3 regions of the Rossellomorea sp. ABR4_004 genome follow, and region 1 is predicted to be linked to each of the others. Evidence: a T-box and tRNA genes for the amino acid it is inferred to sense, from the RefSeq annotation. Region 1 holds a T-box; the other regions hold tRNA genes.
What was found. A T-box is a leader RNA that pairs with one kind of tRNA and senses whether it is charged. The one in region 1 lies ahead of alaS (alanine--tRNA ligase), so its partner is inferred to be a tRNA-Ala.

Region 2: it has a tRNA-Ala gene. The T-box ahead of alaS (alanine--tRNA ligase) is inferred to sense a tRNA for this amino acid. The anticodon was not compared.
Region 3: it has a tRNA-Ala gene. The T-box ahead of alaS (alanine--tRNA ligase) is inferred to sense a tRNA for this amino acid. The anticodon was not compared.

What each region holds. Positions count from the first base shown of each region.
Region 1 is NZ_JBSWVM010000001.1:887,934-893,975, forward strand. Features, by position in the region: gene ACXAF2_RS04905 (DUF1292 domain-containing protein) at 29-319, opposite strand; gene ruvX (Holliday junction resolvase RuvX) at 334-750, opposite strand; gene ACXAF2_RS04915 (IreB family regulatory phosphoprotein) at 754-1,020, opposite strand; gene alaS (alanine--tRNA ligase) at 1,104-3,737, opposite strand; T-box leader at 3,799-4,027, opposite strand; gene ACXAF2_RS04925 (AI-2E family transporter) at 4,104-5,180, opposite strand; gene ACXAF2_RS04930 (YrzQ family protein) at 5,286-5,417, opposite strand; gene ACXAF2_RS04935 (hypothetical protein) at 5,433-5,618, opposite strand; gene bioB (biotin synthase BioB) at 5,814-6,042, opposite strand, start outside.
Region 2 is NZ_JBSWVM010000001.1:2,357,007-2,363,048, reverse strand. Features, by position in the region: rRNA gene ACXAF2_RS11920 (23S ribosomal RNA) at 1-2,323, opposite strand, end outside; tRNA gene ACXAF2_RS11915 (tRNA-Ala) at 2,483-2,558, opposite strand; tRNA gene ACXAF2_RS11910 (tRNA-Ile) at 2,573-2,649, opposite strand; rRNA gene ACXAF2_RS11905 (16S ribosomal RNA) at 2,760-4,311, opposite strand; gene ACXAF2_RS11900 (HD-GYP domain-containing protein) at 4,654-5,736, opposite strand; gene gyrA (DNA gyrase subunit A) at 5,873-6,042, opposite strand, start outside.
Region 3 is NZ_JBSWVM010000001.1:2,381,749-2,387,790, forward strand. Features, by position in the region: gene ACXAF2_RS12030 (glycerate kinase) at 1-878, shown strand, start outside; gene ACXAF2_RS12035 (PaaI family thioesterase) at 940-1,419, opposite strand; rRNA gene ACXAF2_RS12040 (16S ribosomal RNA) at 2,037-3,588, shown strand; tRNA gene ACXAF2_RS12045 (tRNA-Ile) at 3,699-3,775, shown strand; tRNA gene ACXAF2_RS12050 (tRNA-Ala) at 3,790-3,865, shown strand; rRNA gene ACXAF2_RS12055 (23S ribosomal RNA) at 4,025-6,042, shown strand, end outside.

The DNA of each region.
Region 1 (6,042 bases):
TGTTTCTTATGAAACTATAGCTTAATGCTTATTCTGCGTCTTCTTCTTCGTCTAGGAAAGTGTTTAACATTTCTTCGATCATGTCCCACTCTTCCTCAGTTTCAATCGGCTTTAATTCGCCTTCTTGACCTTCGTCTCCCGGAAGGAAAGCAGAAGCGTGAATTTCAATTTCTTCTTCGTCGTTTTCATCTGCTCCCAGTGGATAATAAAGGACATATGATTTATTGAATTTATCTGATTCAAACGTGAAAAGAACCTCGCATAATTGTTCATTTCCTTGTTCGTCAACTACTGTAATTTGTTTTTCTCCGTGTTCCATGAACATTCACCTCATTATTTTTGGCTGTCAAGATATCCTTGGAGGATCATCATTGCCGCCATTTTATCAATTACTTTCTTACGTTTCTTCCTACTTACATCGGCTTCTAAAAGGACTCGTTCCGCAGCCATTGTACTCAGTCGTTCATCCCAGTACTTAACGGGAAGGGATAACTCTTGCTGAATCAATTCTCCATAAGCTTTAGACGCTTCTCCCCGGGGACCAATTGAGTTATTCATGTTTTTAGGCAATCCGACTACAACTGTATCCACCTGGTACTCTTCGGCAAGTTCCTTTAATCTGTCGATCCGGAACATCCCTTGATCTTCGTCAATCTTAATCGTTTCAATTCCTTGAGCGGTCCAACCAAGCTCATCGCTAATTGCGACTCCCACTGTCTTAGATCCGACGTCTAAACCCATTACACGCATGTATTATCCCTCTTTGTGCTGTTTCAAATACGATTTGACTAATTCTTCGATGATCTCATCACGTTCTAAACGTCGGATGATATTTCTGGCATCTTGATGTCTAGGAATGTAAGCAGGATCTCCAGATAATAAGTACCCTACGATTTGATTGATCGGGTTGTACCCTTTTTCTTGAAGAGCATCATGAACCTGCAGGAGTACTTCCTTCACGTCATGTTCGAACGGCTCCTCTGAAAAATCAAATCGCATCGTTTTGTCAAAAGAACTCATTTTTAGCACCTCTCTTTAGGCTTGTCTTTTTGACAACCGAATTGTTAATCGTTACCTACATTGTACACCACTTTAACACGGAGTTAAATGGATTTGACCCATTCTTCTACAATTTGCAGGGCTTCTTCTACTTTTTCCGGGTGTTTCCCCCCGGCTTGAGCCATGTCCGGACGGCCACCGCCTCCTCCACCACAGCGTGAAGCCACTTCTTTAACAAGTTTTCCAGCATGATATCCTTTTTCGACTAAATCCTTCGTAACTCCTGCAATGATCGTAACTTTGTCGTCTCCAGTTGTTGCCAGCACAATAACCCCGGAGCCCAATTTCAGTTTAAGATCATCCATCATTGTACGTAATCCATTGCTATCTCCAGCAGCCACTTTCGCGGAAAGAACATTCACCCCGTCAATGACTTTGACTTGATCCGTTAAGCTACCTGCTTCTATGTTAGACAACTTTGCGGATAATGATTCATTTTCTCTCTGAAGCTCTTTCATTTCTACTAATAAAGAGTCCACGCGGTTGACGACTTCTTTAGGATTCGCTTTAAGTTTGCCTGCTACATCCTTCAGTTGAGAAACCTGATCATTTAACACTTTATAAGCATTCTCTGCTGTAACAGCTTCAATCCTTCTCGTGCCTGCTCCGATTCCACTTTCAGAGAGAATCTTAAATAATCCGATTTCAGACGTGTTCGATACATGACAGCCACCACAAAGTTCTAAGCTATATTCTCCAATCGATACGACGCGAACTTCTTCGCCGTATTTTTCACCGAATAAAGCCATAGCCCCCATCCCTTTTGCCTCTGATAATGATTTCAGGGCTGTGTTCACTGAAATAGCCTTCCAAACCTTTTCATTGACAATGGTTTCGATTTTCTCAATCTCTTCCTGGGAAACAGAACCGAAATGAGAGAAGTCGAATCGCAGGCGATCTGGTTCCACTAATGAACCTGCCTGGTTTACATGATCTCCAAGAACATCTTTCAATGCCTGATGAAGGATGTGTGTAGCTGTGTGATTTTTCTCGACTCTTGTTCTGGATTCACGGGATACTTTAGCAAGCACCTGTGCATGTTGCTCTAATGTACCTTCTTCAACGATGGCAGAGTGAAGGTTTTGGCCATTAGGCGCTTTCTTGACGTTTGTCACCAAAACTTTCACACCCATAGCTTCAATGTATCCTTTATCGCCGATTTGTCCGCCGCTCTCTGCGTAGAAAGGTGTCTGGTCAAGGATGAATTGGCATTCCTGTCCTTTATCTACTTTCGGCTGGCGCTCATTGTCAACCAACAGTTCAAGTATAGTAGCAGTCGTTTCTAAAGTATCATACCCTACAAAGCGACTTTCTACCGTGATATCACTAAGGACTCCACCCTGCACTTGCATGCTTCCTACATCCTGGCGAGCCGACCTCGCTCTTTCACGCTGAGCTTCCATTTCTTTCTCAAAACCATCATGATCAACTGTTAATCCTTCTTCTTCTGCATATTCTTCCGTTAATTCAACCGGGAATCCGTACGTATCATACAAACGGAAGACATCCTCACCAGGAACGATCTTGTTACCTTCAGATTTTTGTACCTTGATGATGGAAGAAAGAATAGCTAGCCCCTCGTTCAATGTTTCGTGGAAGCGATCTTCTTCATTTTTCACTACTTTTTGGATGAATTCCGCCTTTTGCTTCACTTCAGGATAGAAATCAACCATGATTTCAGAAACAACCGGGACCAATTCATACATGAATGGACGATTGATTTCAATTTGTTTCGCAAATCGAACTGCACGGCGAAGCAGTCTTCTTAATACATAGCCGCGGCCCTCATTGGAAGGAAGAGCTCCGTCACCGATGGCGAAGGAAACCGTTCTGATATGATCAGCGATGACTTTGAACGCTACGTCGATGTCACTGTCTTTTCCGTAAGACTTACCGGAAATCTCTTCTGTCGCCTTTATGATCGGAATGAATAAATCGGTATCAAAGTTTGTAGGTACTTCTTGTACAACACATGCCATACGTTCAAGTCCCATTCCGGTATCGATATTTTTCTTAGGAAGCGGAGTGTACGTTCCGTCAGGGTTATGATTGAATTGTGAAAACACAAGATTCCATACCTCAAGGTAACGATCATTTTCTCCACCCGGATATAATTCAGGGTCTTCAGGATTGTCCCCATATTCCGGCCCGCGATCGTAGAAAATTTCTGTATTCGGGCCACTTGGACCTTCCCCGATATCCCAGAAGTTCCCTTCAATGCGGATGATTCGTTCAGCTGGTACGCCTACTTTTTTGTTCCAGATGTCAAATGCTTCATGATCTTCGGGGTGAATGGTAACGGAAAGCTTCTCGGGGTCAAATCCGACCCATTTCGCGTCGGTCAAAAATTCCCAAGCCCATTCAATTGCTTCTACTTTAAAATATTCTCCGATCGAGAAGTTTCCAAGCATTTCGAAAAACGTGTGATGGCGTGCTGTTTTCCCTACATTTTCAATATCATTTGTACGAATTGACTTTTGGGCATTCACGATTCTTGGATTTTGAGGGATGACACGTCCGTCAAAATATTTCTTTAATGTCGCTACCCCACTATTGATCCATAAAAGGGACGGATCCTCATGCGGAACCAATGATGCACTTGGTTCCACCCCGTGTCCTTTTTCCTGAAAGAAATCTAAAAACTTCTGACGAATTTCTGCGCCTGTTAATTTGTTCATGTCAAGCTTCCTCCTTTATATGTATGGTTAAAAAAGAATACAAAAAAGCCCTCATCCCTAAAACAGGGACGAGAGCTGTTTCTCGCGGTACCACCCTGGTTATGAATAAAGGAAAGCACTTCCGCTTTTCTTATATTCATCCCTCAAAACACCTTAACGCGGATAGACGGCAGGCTTTACCTGCACTCAGGATTAGCATTCGGTTATCCTTCATCTAAAATCCCTTACAGCCTGGGGGATTCCTCTCTGGTAGATGGGCTATAACGTACTCGATCCTTCATTGCTTTTATTTTATACGAATACTTGTATATGTTGGATTATAGAAATATTCACTGTATTTGTCAATGTTGATTCTTATTTTTTCAGTTAATCTTTCCCTGCTGCATGAATGAAATGGGTTCGTCCGTGTAAAATCGCTACTTTTACCACAGCTAAAAAAGGGACTGCAACAATCATGCCGATCACACCACCTACTTCACCACCAATGATAAGGGCAGCCATAATAAAAAGTGGATGCATATGAAGGCTTTTTCCGACAATGAGGGGCGATAAGATATTGCCCTCCAGGAATTGGAGAACTACGACCATGATGACGACATATATCATCATATTGACGGAGATCGTACTTGCCACAATGGCAGCTGGAACCGCTCCGATAATCGGTCCGAAATAGGGTATGACATTGGTTACTCCAATGATCAAACCGAGGATCAAGGGATACTTCATACCAACCAACCAGAGTGTTAATGCGGAAAGTCCTCCAATGATCAAACAAACTAAAAGCTGTCCCCGGATATAGCCTCCCAACGATTCATCCACATCCTTTGAAAATGAAATCGCGCTATTCCTCCATTTTTTGGGGGTAAGCTGCCACAGAAATTTTTTCACTTTCGTCATATCCTTTAATAAATAAAAGGATACAAAGGGAATGATCGCAACAAGCAGCAAGCTGTTCATAAACTTCATCACAGTGGCCAGAACGACTGCGACAAGTCCAGTCAACCAGGCTTCGATCCCGTCAATTCTTTCCTCTAATTGAGATTGTATTCCGTCAGGCCAAGTGGAAGTCTCGCTTTGCACATAGTCCAGCCATCTCTGATATTGTTTTGTAAAAAGTGGCGCATTCTCAGATAAATCCTTCAGCTGATGTATGATGATTGGTGTTCCTTTATATACCGCGTATCCTAATCCTCCGAAGAAAAGGATGTAGATGAGCATGATGGCTATTCCTCTATGAATACCCGCCTCATGGATTTTCTCTACTATTGGATGAAGTAAATAGGCAATGAACCCCCCTATCAAGAAGGGTAGGAGCGAAAAGAACAAAACCTCCAGAACCGGATGCCATACAGGCTTTAATAAGTACAGAATATATAGGAATAAAGAAAGAATAAGAGCTATTGAAAGTCGGTACAACCATTTGGCATAGGGTCTCTTTTCCATCATCAACACTCCCTTCTCTTCTATATTGTTGGATGATGGAAGGGTGTTTTATTCATTTAGGTTAACATAAAAAAAGACTGACCCGAGAGTCAGCCTTTTTAGCTGTTAAAAAAGTTTCTTTACTTGTTTACGAATTCGTTTCATTTGTCTTTGGTTCATCATATTGGATCTTTGAGAATAGATAGAAGCAGCGATTCCTGCTCCAAAACCAACGATGGATGCAAATGTTTTGTTCAAGAAAGACACCTCTTCCTAGCTTAGTCGGCGTTCTTCCTCATCAAACAAGTCGTCTAAGGAGCTCAGTGATCCATCCTCTTCCACTTGATGAGTATGAATGACTCCCTTGGACAAGGAAAGCTCTATATAGCAACCCCAACAATAATATTGGTTGATGCCGATCTTTCCGATATCTTTGCTCTGACAATTTGGACACTTCATCGGTAAGGTTCACCTCTATTACACCAAACCTGGTGTGTATTCCCTACCATCATGACCAATCCGAGCTCGTTTTATACTTGTTCAATGAGAATATCCGCCCAAACGATGTTTAATCACCGTTCTTATATAGTGTGGGATATTTTCTTGATTTTATAAAGAGTAACCTTTTCCAAAGCACCCACCTAAATTTATTTATTAGGTTGCCTGCTCACTTACTTCCTTCACATAATCAACCTCAAACCCCAGATCTTCAAGCATTTGGTGATCGGCTGTCCCTTCCTGGCCGGCTGTCGTTAAGTAATCACCAACGAAAATCGAGTTGGCTGGATAAAGTCCCAGTGGCTGTAAGCTGCGAAGATTCACTTCCCGTCCCCCTGAAATACGGATCTCTTTTGTCGGGTTGATGAAGCGCATCAAACAAAGA
Region 2 (6,042 bases), 1.5 Mb from region 1:
TGGGCGCCTCCGTTACTCTTTAGGAGGCGACCGCCCCAGTCAAACTGCCCACCTGACACTGTCTCCCACCCCGATAAGGGGCGCGGGTTAGAATTTCAATACAGCCAGGGTAGTATCCCACCGATGCCTCCACCGAAGCTGGCGCTCCGGCTTCCAAGGCTCCTACCTATCCTGTACAAGCTGTACCAAAATTCAATATCAGGCTACAGTAAAGCTCCACGGGGTCTTTCCGTCCTGTCGCGGGTAACCTGCATCTTCACAGGTACTATAATTTCACCGAGTCTCTCGTTGAGACAGTGCCCAGATCGTTACGCCTTTCGTGCGGGTCGGAACTTACCCGACAAGGAATTTCGCTACCTTAGGACCGTTATAGTTACGGCCGCCGTTTACTGGGGCTTCGATTCGCACCTTCGCTTGCGCTAAGCACTCCTCTTAACCTTCCAGCACCGGGCAGGCGTCAGCCCCTATACTTCGCCTTACGGCTTCGCAGAGACCTGTGTTTTTGCTAAACAGTCGCCTGGGCCTATTCACTGCGGCTCTCTCGGGCTTGCACCCTACCAGAGCACCCCTTCTCCCGAAGTTACGGGGTCATTTTGCCGAGTTCCTTAACGAGAGTTCTCTCGCTCACCTTAGGATTCTCTCCTCGCCTACCTGTGTCGGTTTGCGGTACGGGCACCTTTTTCCTCGCTAGAGGCTTTTCTTGGCAGTGTGGAATCAGGAACTTCGCTACTATAATTCGCTCGCTATCACAGCTCAGCCTTCACGATGATGGGATTTGCCTCATCATCAGCCTAACTGCTTAGACGCACATATCCAGCAGTGCGCTTACCCTATCCTCCTGCGTCCCCCCATTGCTCAAACGGAAAAGAGGTGGTACAGGAATATCAACCTGTTGTCCATCGTCTACGCCTATCGGCCTCGACTTAGGTCCCGACTAACCCTGAGCGGACGAGCCTTCCTCAGGAAACCTTAGGCATTCGGTGGATGGGATTCTCACCCATCTTTCGCTACTCATACCGGCATTCTCACTTCTAAGCACTCCACCAGTCCTTACGGTCTAGCTTCGCAGTCCTTAGAACGCTCTCCTACCACTGACACCTAGAGGTGTCAATCCACAGCTTCGGTGATACGTTTAGCCCCGGTACATTTTCGGCGCAGAGTCACTCGACCAGTGAGCTATTACGCACTCTTTAAATGGTGGCTGCTTCTAAGCCAACATCCTGGTTGTCTAAGCAACTCCACATCCTTTTCCACTTAACGTATACTTTGGGACCTTAGCTGGTGGTCTGGGCTGTTTCCCTTTCGACTACGGATCTTATCACTCGCAGTCTGACTCCCATGGATAAGTCTTTGGCATTCGGAGTTTGTCTGAATTCGGTAACCCGATGAGGGCCCCTAGTCCAAACAGTGCTCTACCTCCAAGACTCTTACACATGAGGCTAGCCCTAAAGCTATTTCGGAGAGAACCAGCTATCTCCAAGTTCGATTGGAATTTCTCCGCTACCCACACCTCATCCCCGCACTTTTCAACGTGCGTGGGTTCGGACCTCCATTCAGTGTTACCTGAACTTCATCCTGGACATGGGTAGATCACCTGGTTTCGGGTCTACGACCACATACTCAATTCGCCCTATTCAGACTCGCTTTCGCTGCGGCTCCGTCTCATCGACTTAACCTTGCATGGGATCGTAACTCGCCGGTTCATTCTACAAAAGGCACGCCATCACCCGTTAACGGGCTCTGACTACTTGTAGGCACACGGTTTCAGGTTCTATTTCACTCCCCTTCCGGGGTGCTTTTCACCTTTCCCTCACGGTACTGGTTCACTATCGGTCACTAGGGAGTATTTAGCCTTGGGAGATGGTCCTCCCAGCTTCCGACGGGATTTCACGTGTCCCGCCGTACTCAGGATCCACTCAAGAGGGAATGAAGTTTCAACTACAGGGTTGTTACCTTCTTTGACGAGCCTTTCCAGACTTCTTCGTCTACTTCATTCCTTTGTAACTCCGTATAGAGTGTCCTACAACCCCAAGAGGCAAGCCTCTTGGTTTGGGCTACATCCCGTTTCGCTCGCCGCTACTCAGGGAATCGCAATTGCTTTCTCTTCCTCCAGGTACTTAGATGTTTCAGTTCCCTGGGTCTGCCTTCCATACTCTATGTATTCAAGTAAGGATATTGTTCCATTACGAACAATGGGTTCCCCCATTCGGAAATCTCTGGATCAAAGCTCACTTACAGCTCCCCAAAGCATATCGGTGTTAGTCCCGTCCTTCGTCGGCTCCTAGTGCCAAGGCATCCACCGTGCGCCCTTCATAACTTAACCGAATTGGTTGTTACATCAGGTTTAAAACCTAAAATGGCGATACTCGGTAATTTCTTGACTATCAATTTATCTTTATCTAGTTTTCAAAGAACAATCATGTGTCTCGTAAGAGACAATATGGAGGGTTATTTTACTCCGCTGACGCTTCGTAAAAAACCTTGGTGGAGCCTAGCGGGATCGAACCGCTGACCTCCTGCGTGCAAAGCAGGCGCTCTCCCAGCTGAGCTAAGGCCCCTTGTATCGAGAATATGGTGGGCCTAAGTGGACTCGAACCACCGACCTCACGCTTATCAGGCGTGCGCTCTAACCAGCTGAGCTATAGGCCCATATTCCATAAAAATGAATGATAAGCAATGCTTACCATTGTTTGTGATGATTAAACCATCAAAACTGAACAAAACTTCGACTTGTCAAACGTTTAGTAAATCTTCCTTAGAAAGGAGGTGATCCAGCCGCACCTTCCGATACGGCTACCTTGTTACGACTTCACCCCAATCATCTGTCCCACCTTAGGCGGCTGGCTCCAAAAGGTTACCTCACCGACTTCGGGTGTTACAAACTCTCGTGGTGTGACGGGCGGTGTGTACAAGGCCCGGGAACGTATTCACCGCGGCATGCTGATCCGCGATTACTAGCGATTCCAGCTTCATGTAGGCGAGTTGCAGCCTACAATCCGAACTGAGAACGGTTTTATGGGATTGGCTAAACCTCGCGGTCTTGCTGCCCTTTGTACCGTCCATTGTAGCACGTGTGTAGCCCAGGTCATAAGGGGCATGATGATTTGACGTCATCCCCACCTTCCTCCGGTTTGTCACCGGCAGTCATCTTAGAGTGCCCAACTGAATGCTGGCAACTAAGATCAAGGGTTGCGCTCGTTGCGGGACTTAACCCAACATCTCACGACACGAGCTGACGACAACCATGCACCACCTGTCACTCTGTCCCCCGAAGGGGAAAGCCCTATCTCTAGGGTTGTCAGAGGATGTCAAGACCTGGTAAGGTTCTTCGCGTTGCTTCGAATTAAACCACATGCTCCACCGCTTGTGCGGGCCCCCGTCAATTCCTTTGAGTTTCAGTCTTGCGACCGTACTCCCCAGGCGGAGTGCTTAATGCGTTAGCTGCAGCACTAAGGGGCGGAAACCCCCTAACACTTAGCACTCATCGTTTACGGCGTGGACTACCAGGGTATCTAATCCTGTTTGCTCCCCACGCTTTCGCGCCTCAGTGTCAGTTACAGACCAGAAAGTCGCCTTCGCCACTGGTGTTCCTCCAAATATCTACGCATTTCACCGCTACACTTGGAATTCCACTTTCCTCTTCTGCACTCAAGTCCCCCAGTTTCCAATGACCCTCCACGGTTGAGCCGTGGGCTTTCACATCAGACTTAAGGAACCACCTGCGCGCGCTTTACGCCCAATAATTCCGGACAACGCTTGCCACCTACGTATTACCGCGGCTGCTGGCACGTAGTTAGCCGTGGCTTTCTGGTTAGGTACCGTCAAGGTACCGCCCTATTCGAACGGTACTTGTTCTTCCCTAACAACAGAGTTTTACGATCCGAAAACCTTCATCACTCACGCGGCGTTGCTCCGTCAGACTTTCGTCCATTGCGGAAGATTCCCTACTGCTGCCTCCCGTAGGAGTCTGGGCCGTGTCTCAGTCCCAGTGTGGCCGATCACCCTCTCAGGTCGGCTACGCATCGTCGCCTTGGTGAGCCGTTACCTCACCAACTAGCTAATGCGCCGCGGGTCCATCTGTAAGTGATAGCTAAAAGCCACCTTTCAACATTTCCTCATGCGAGGAAATGAGTTATCCGGTATTAGCCCCGGTTTCCCGGAGTTATCCCAGTCTTACAGGCAGGTTACCCACGTGTTACTCACCCGTCCGCCGCTGACTGATGGGAGCAAGCTCCCATCAGTCCGCTCGACTTGCATGTATTAGGCACGCCGCCAGCGTTCGTCCTGAGCCAGGATCAAACTCTCCGATAAAAGTTTGAATAGCTCTTTTAAAAATAAATCTAGAATTAACGTTGACGTATTGTCTTGTTTTGTTCAGTTTTCAAGGTTCAATGTGTAAGTGCTTCTGTTTGAAGCGACCTTTATAATATATCATTTACTGCCGTTACCGTCAAGGTATTTTTATTATTTTAGAAAAGTTTTTTTCTGAAACAGTATGTAATGCCTTTCGGACAACAAATAATATTATACATACTATTGGCCGGGTTGGCAAGAGGTAAATCTAAATAAATAAACCAAAGATTAGTAAACTAACCTGAGGTTTACTTAATACGTTGCTATGACGGATCTTAAGAGGATTCACTCATAATGACTTCAAGCAAAAACTTCTGATATATAAATCTCTTTTTGCTGAGACAGATCTACGAGTTCTTCTGTTTTGTTTATTTTTACGATGGGCTTTGTATATGCGTTTTGCTTGGTATACATCACTTCTCCGTACTGGCCGGTTGATAGTCTTACTGAGGTACCTGTCCTTAGATCTCCCAGTAATTGCAAAAGGCCGTTAACGACTTTAATATCGAATTTACCAAATAAATCTTCACTGATCATATCCAGTACCTTGAAGACAGGCTGCTTGCTTCTGTATATTCTTTCTGATGTCATGGCATGAAAGACATCCGCGATTCCAACAATCTGAGAGTAAAGATGGATACGATTATCTTTCTCGGATGACGGGTATCCGGTACCATCAAATCGTTCATGATGTTGAAAGATTGCCAGTTTTGTTTCCGTTTTTAACAATGGAGTGTCTTTAACCATTTTATAACCGTTGGCTGTATGGAGCTTTACTTCTTTAAATTCACTTTCTGTTAAAGGCTGTTCTTTCGTTAATATGTGTGGACTGACCTTGGCCATTCCACAGTCTGCCAGGATACCTGCTAAGGCCAGCTGGTTCACCTGACCAGGGTTCAAGCCTAACTTCTTTCCTAACATGGCACTTATGATACCCATTGAAATCGCATGGTGAAATAGATAATCTTTTTTCGTGCAATATCGATGAAGAGAATACACATATGTATGATTCTCTTGAATCGTTTGAATCACCGGTAGCATTAACTCTCTGACCCTTGCAACATTTACAGATGTTCCTGATTGCCAGTTCATGAATTCTTTCTTAAATTCCTTGATCGTCCTTAAATAGAGATCGATGAATCCGACAGGCTCATTGATTTCTTCTTCGGCTATCTCTTTTTCAATAGAGACTGGCGCTTTATATGGATGTCCATCCACTTTTGTTTTTTCTATTATGAGCTCTGAGATATGGAATGCTTCAAGAATACTTAGATGTTCTTCTTCTATTACTGTATTCTTTAGAATGATGGGAGTGGCTGTCATTCCCATTATATCTTCTGCTACGATGCATCCTAATTGTATCTCTCCACGATGTACCTTCAACTATGAACACCTCACTTCTCACCTTTTTCTTCTAGTTTATTTTACCAAATTTAACAGGTTATAGATGATTTTTTCACAAAAAAATAAGCTGTTTCCAGTATGAGAGTCTCATCACTGGAAACAGCTTACCGTTCTTTTATTCTTCTGTATCTTCGCTAAAATCTTCAGAAGTTGTTTGATCTTCGCTATCTGGTTGTTGCATTCCTTCAGAAGTTTCAACTGGTGCTTCCGTTTCTTCTTCATCTTCTTTTTCAACCTTGGCAACGGTTGAAACAAATTCGCTTTCCTGAAGACGGATCAGTTTAA
Region 3 (6,042 bases), 1.5 Mb from region 1:
CTTCCGGGTTGACTTTGTTAAAAGAAAGTGAGTTGGACCCGGGAGTAGCTTCTACTTTCGGGACCGGGGAGCTAGTAAGATCCGCTTTAGACCTCGGAGCAGAGAACATCATCCTTGGGTTGGGAGGTAGTGCAACCGTTGATGGAGGGACAGGGTTCCTTCAGGCGTTAGGCATCCGTTTCTTCAATAAACAGGGTGATGTGCTTGAAGCGGGAGGGAACATGCTTGGAGAAATCCAATCCATCGATGATACTCAGTTTGATCAAAGGCTTAAGCGAGTTAAGTGGATAGTCGCTTCAGACGTAACGAACCCTCTTTTGGGGAATGTAGGGGCTGTGACCATATTTGGGCCTCAAAAAGGTGTCAAAGTTGAAACACTTGCGGCCTTTGAACGAGGAATGGAGCATTTTGCTGAAAAGGTGGTTGAACATACGGGACTGGATTGCAGCCTTGAACAAGGAAGTGGAGCTGCCGGCGGGCTGGGCTTTTCCCTTCTTTCTTTTTTTCAACCAGTATTCGAGAGTGGTTTTAGTATAATCGCAAAAGAGAGCTGCCTGGAGGATCACTTGAAAGACGCGGCACTCGTTTTGACTGGAGAAGGGAAGGTTGATGTTCAATCCCTTTATGGAAAAGTACCTGTAGGCATCGGGAGAACAGCTGGACAATATGGGATTCCAGTAGCGGTGTTTGCAGGAAAAATTGAAGGTGACTTGGAACTTCTCCATTCTGAAGGTATTCAACTAATTCTTCCAATTGTCAATGGACCTATGACATTAACGGAGGCCATGACCAACGGAAGTGCATTGTTGGAAGAAGCGGCTTCAAGGTTGATGAGAACCTATGAGTTATTTAGCGAGGCGGGAAACAAACCAGTTTAATCTTGTATTTTTGTAGTGCCCTTCCGTTCAGGATTAAGGAAGGGCACTTGCTGGTCTTCCACTATTCACTTAAAAACGTTTTTGCCATCACTACCGCTATTACTTCACCCCGTGCACACAGCTTTCCTTCTGCAAACACTTCTGTTTCCACTCTGAATTTCTTAGGATGAACTTCATGAACGGTGCCCACCGCTTTTAACGGAACGTGGTGAGGTGTGGGTTTGATAAAGTCAACATGTAATGAAGCAGTGACGAAACGTGGAGGCTCTTGACCACCACCAATCACTTCACCGTTTTTTCGATGAAGAGCAATCGCGGCTGAACCAGTGCCGTGGCAATCGATTAAGGAAGCAATCAAACCTCCATAGACGAAGCCTGGCAAGGCAGTGTGTTCCGGTTTAGGTGTATACATTGTAATCGTATGACCATCTTCAAATCCAGTACGAAAATGATGACCTTCCTTATTGAGCCGGCCGCAGCCATAACACCACGCAAACTCATCTGGATAATCATCTTGAATGGCACGAGTGACTTCATTCATTTTTACATTCTCCCTTCATCCCAAACTCTTTCTCTATTAGTTTTCTATTAACGTTCTGAAATTCCTTTATTGGTTTATGTAATGGATTTTACAAAATAACCAGTAGTGGTTAGTATAATGTGGATATCCCTTCTCCTCCCTCTGAGATCTCGTGGTTTAATAGAGTACTACGGAATTGACCTCATAGATTATAAACGTGAACAAATGGCCAATAAAAAACGTAATGAGTTCCTCACCACATTTTCCACTACATATTGGATCATTTAGAAGATGAGTGTCCCCATTCCTGGAAAGGTACTGTTTCTTTCTATTACTAGTGCGTCAGATCACAATTCAGAAGAATGGAAGAAACAGAAAATCCATTCTTCTGAAATAAAATTGTAAAAGGTTTAAAATACTATTGACTCTTTATAGTAGAAGATGCTATTATATTCCTTGTCGCCAAAACGACGCGAAAAACAAATTTCAAATAAAGCTTGACGTTATATGACGAAAAATGTTATATTTAAGAGGTGCTCATGAGAGCCCAACGTTATATTGAACCTTGAAAACTGAACAAAACAAGACAATACGTCAACGTTAATTCTAGATTTATTTTTAAAGAGCTATTCAAACTTTTATCGGAGAGTTTGATCCTGGCTCAGGACGAACGCTGGCGGCGTGCCTAATACATGCAAGTCGAGCGGATTGATGGGAGCTTGCTCCCATCAGTCAGCGGCGGACGGGTGAGTAACACGTGGGTAACCTGCCTGTAAGACTGGGATAACTCCGGGAAACCGGGGCTAATACCGGATAACTCATTTCCTCGCATGAGGAAATGTTGAAAGGTGGCTTTTAGCTATCACTTACAGATGGACCCGCGGCGCATTAGCTAGTTGGTGAGGTAACGGCTCACCAAGGCGACGATGCGTAGCCGACCTGAGAGGGTGATCGGCCACACTGGGACTGAGACACGGCCCAGACTCCTACGGGAGGCAGCAGTAGGGAATCTTCCGCAATGGACGAAAGTCTGACGGAGCAACGCCGCGTGAGTGATGAAGGTTTTCGGATCGTAAAACTCTGTTGTTAGGGAAGAACAAGTACCGTTCGAATAGGGCGGTACCTTGACGGTACCTAACCAGAAAGCCACGGCTAACTACGTGCCAGCAGCCGCGGTAATACGTAGGTGGCAAGCGTTGTCCGGAATTATTGGGCGTAAAGCGCGCGCAGGTGGTTCCTTAAGTCTGATGTGAAAGCCCACGGCTCAACCGTGGAGGGTCATTGGAAACTGGGGGACTTGAGTGCAGAAGAGGAAAGTGGAATTCCAAGTGTAGCGGTGAAATGCGTAGATATTTGGAGGAACACCAGTGGCGAAGGCGACTTTCTGGTCTGTAACTGACACTGAGGCGCGAAAGCGTGGGGAGCAAACAGGATTAGATACCCTGGTAGTCCACGCCGTAAACGATGAGTGCTAAGTGTTAGGGGGTTTCCGCCCCTTAGTGCTGCAGCTAACGCATTAAGCACTCCGCCTGGGGAGTACGGTCGCAAGACTGAAACTCAAAGGAATTGACGGGGGCCCGCACAAGCGGTGGAGCATGTGGTTTAATTCGAAGCAACGCGAAGAACCTTACCAGGTCTTGACATCCTCTGACAACCCTAGAGATAGGGCTTTCCCCTTCGGGGGACAGAGTGACAGGTGGTGCATGGTTGTCGTCAGCTCGTGTCGTGAGATGTTGGGTTAAGTCCCGCAACGAGCGCAACCCTTGATCTTAGTTGCCAGCATTCAGTTGGGCACTCTAAGATGACTGCCGGTGACAAACCGGAGGAAGGTGGGGATGACGTCAAATCATCATGCCCCTTATGACCTGGGCTACACACGTGCTACAATGGACGGTACAAAGGGCAGCAAGACCGCGAGGTTTAGCCAATCCCATAAAACCGTTCTCAGTTCGGATTGTAGGCTGCAACTCGCCTACATGAAGCTGGAATCGCTAGTAATCGCGGATCAGCATGCCGCGGTGAATACGTTCCCGGGCCTTGTACACACCGCCCGTCACACCACGAGAGTTTGTAACACCCGAAGTCGGTGAGGTAACCTTTTGGAGCCAGCCGCCTAAGGTGGGACAGATGATTGGGGTGAAGTCGTAACAAGGTAGCCGTATCGGAAGGTGCGGCTGGATCACCTCCTTTCTAAGGAAGATTTACTAAACGTTTGACAAGTCGAAGTTTTGTTCAGTTTTGATGGTTTAATCATCACAAACAATGGTAAGCATTGCTTATCATTCATTTTTATGGAATATGGGCCTATAGCTCAGCTGGTTAGAGCGCACGCCTGATAAGCGTGAGGTCGGTGGTTCGAGTCCACTTAGGCCCACCATATTCTCGATACAAGGGGCCTTAGCTCAGCTGGGAGAGCGCCTGCTTTGCACGCAGGAGGTCAGCGGTTCGATCCCGCTAGGCTCCACCAAGGTTTTTTACGAAGCGTCAGCGGAGTAAAATAACCCTCCATATTGTCTCTTACGAGACACATGATTGTTCTTTGAAAACTAGATAAAGATAAATTGATAGTCAAGAAATTACCGAGTATCGCCATTTTAGGTTTTAAACCTGATGTAACAACCAATTCGGTTAAGTTATGAAGGGCGCACGGTGGATGCCTTGGCACTAGGAGCCGACGAAGGACGGGACTAACACCGATATGCTTTGGGGAGCTGTAAGTGAGCTTTGATCCAGAGATTTCCGAATGGGGGAACCCATTGTTCGTAATGGAACAATATCCTTACTTGAATACATAGAGTATGGAAGGCAGACCCAGGGAACTGAAACATCTAAGTACCTGGAGGAAGAGAAAGCAATTGCGATTCCCTGAGTAGCGGCGAGCGAAACGGGATGTAGCCCAAACCAAGAGGCTTGCCTCTTGGGGTTGTAGGACACTCTATACGGAGTTACAAAGGAATGAAGTAGACGAAGAAGTCTGGAAAGGCTCGTCAAAGAAGGTAACAACCCTGTAGTTGAAACTTCATTCCCTCTTGAGTGGATCCTGAGTACGGCGGGACACGTGAAATCCCGTCGGAAGCTGGGAGGACCATCTCCCAAGGCTAAATACTCCCTAGTGACCGATAGTGAACCAGTACCGTGAGGGAAAGGTGAAAAGCACCCCGGAAGGGGAGTGAAATAGAACCTGAAACCGTGTGCCTACAAGTAGTCAGAGCCCGTTAACGGGTGATGGCGTGCCTTTTGTAGAATGAACCGGCGAGTTACGATCCCATGCAAGGTTAAGTCGATGAGACGGAGCCGCAGCGAAAGCGAGTCTGAATAGGGCGAATTGAGTATGTGGTCGTAGACCCGAAACCAGGTGATCTACCCATGTCCAGGATGAAGTTCAGGTAACACTGAATGGAGGTCCGAACCCACGCACGTTGAAAAGTGCGGGGATGAGGTGTGGGTAGCGGAGAAATTCCAATCGAACTTGGAGATAGCTGGTTCTCTCCGAAATAGCTTTAGGGCTAGCCTCATGTGTAAGAGTCTTGGAGGTAGAGCACTGTTTGGACTAGGGGCCCTCATCGGGTTACCGAATTCAGACAAACTCCGAATGCCAAAGACTTATCCATGGGAGTCAGACTGCGAGTGATAAGATCCGTAGTCGAAAGGGAAACAGCCCAGACCACCAGCTAAGGTCCCAAAGTATACGTTAAGTGGAAAAGGATGTGGAGTTGCTTAGACAACCAGGATGTTGGCTTAGAAGCAGCCACCATTTAAAGAGTGCGTAATAGCTCACTGGTCGAGTGACTCTGCGCCGAAAATGTACCGGGGCTAAACGTATCACCGAAGCTGTGGATTGACACCTCTAGGTGTCAGTGGTAGGAGAGCGTTCTAAGGACTGCGAAGCTAGACCGTAAGGACTGGTGGAGTGCTTAGAAGTGAGAATGCCGGTATGAGTAGCGAAAGATGGGTGAGAATCCCATCCACCGAATGCCTAAGGTTTCCTGAGGAAGGCTCGTCCGCTCAGGGTTAGTCGGGACCTAAGTCGAGGCCGATAGGCGTAGACGATGGACAACAGGTTGATATTCCTGTACCACCTCTTTTCCGTTTGAGCAATGGGGGGACGCAGGAGGATAGGGTAAGCGCACTGCTGGATATGTGCGTCTAAGCAGTTAGGCTGATGATGAGGCAAATCCCATCATCGCATAAGGCTGAGCTGTGATAGCGAGCGAATTATAGTAGCGAAGTTCCTGATTCCACACTGCCAAGAAAAGCCTCTAGCGAGGAAAAAGGTGCCCGTACCGCAAACCGACACAGGTAGGCGAGGAGAGAATCCTAAGGTGAGCGAGAGAACTCTCGTTAAGGAACTCGGCAAAATGACCCCGTAACTTCGGGAGAAGGGGTGCTCTGGTAGGGTGCAAGCCCGAGAGAGCCGCAGTGAATAGGCCCAGGCGACTGTTTAGCAAAAACACAGGTCTCTGCGAAGCCGTAAGGCGAAGTATAGGGGCTGACGCCTGCCCGGTGCTGGAAGGTTAAGAGGAGTGCTTAGCGCAAGCGAAGGTGCGAATCGAAGCCCCAGTAAACGGCGGCCGTAACTATAACGGTCCTAAGGTAGCGAAATTCCTTGTCGGGTAAGTTCCGACCCGCACGAAAGGCGTAACG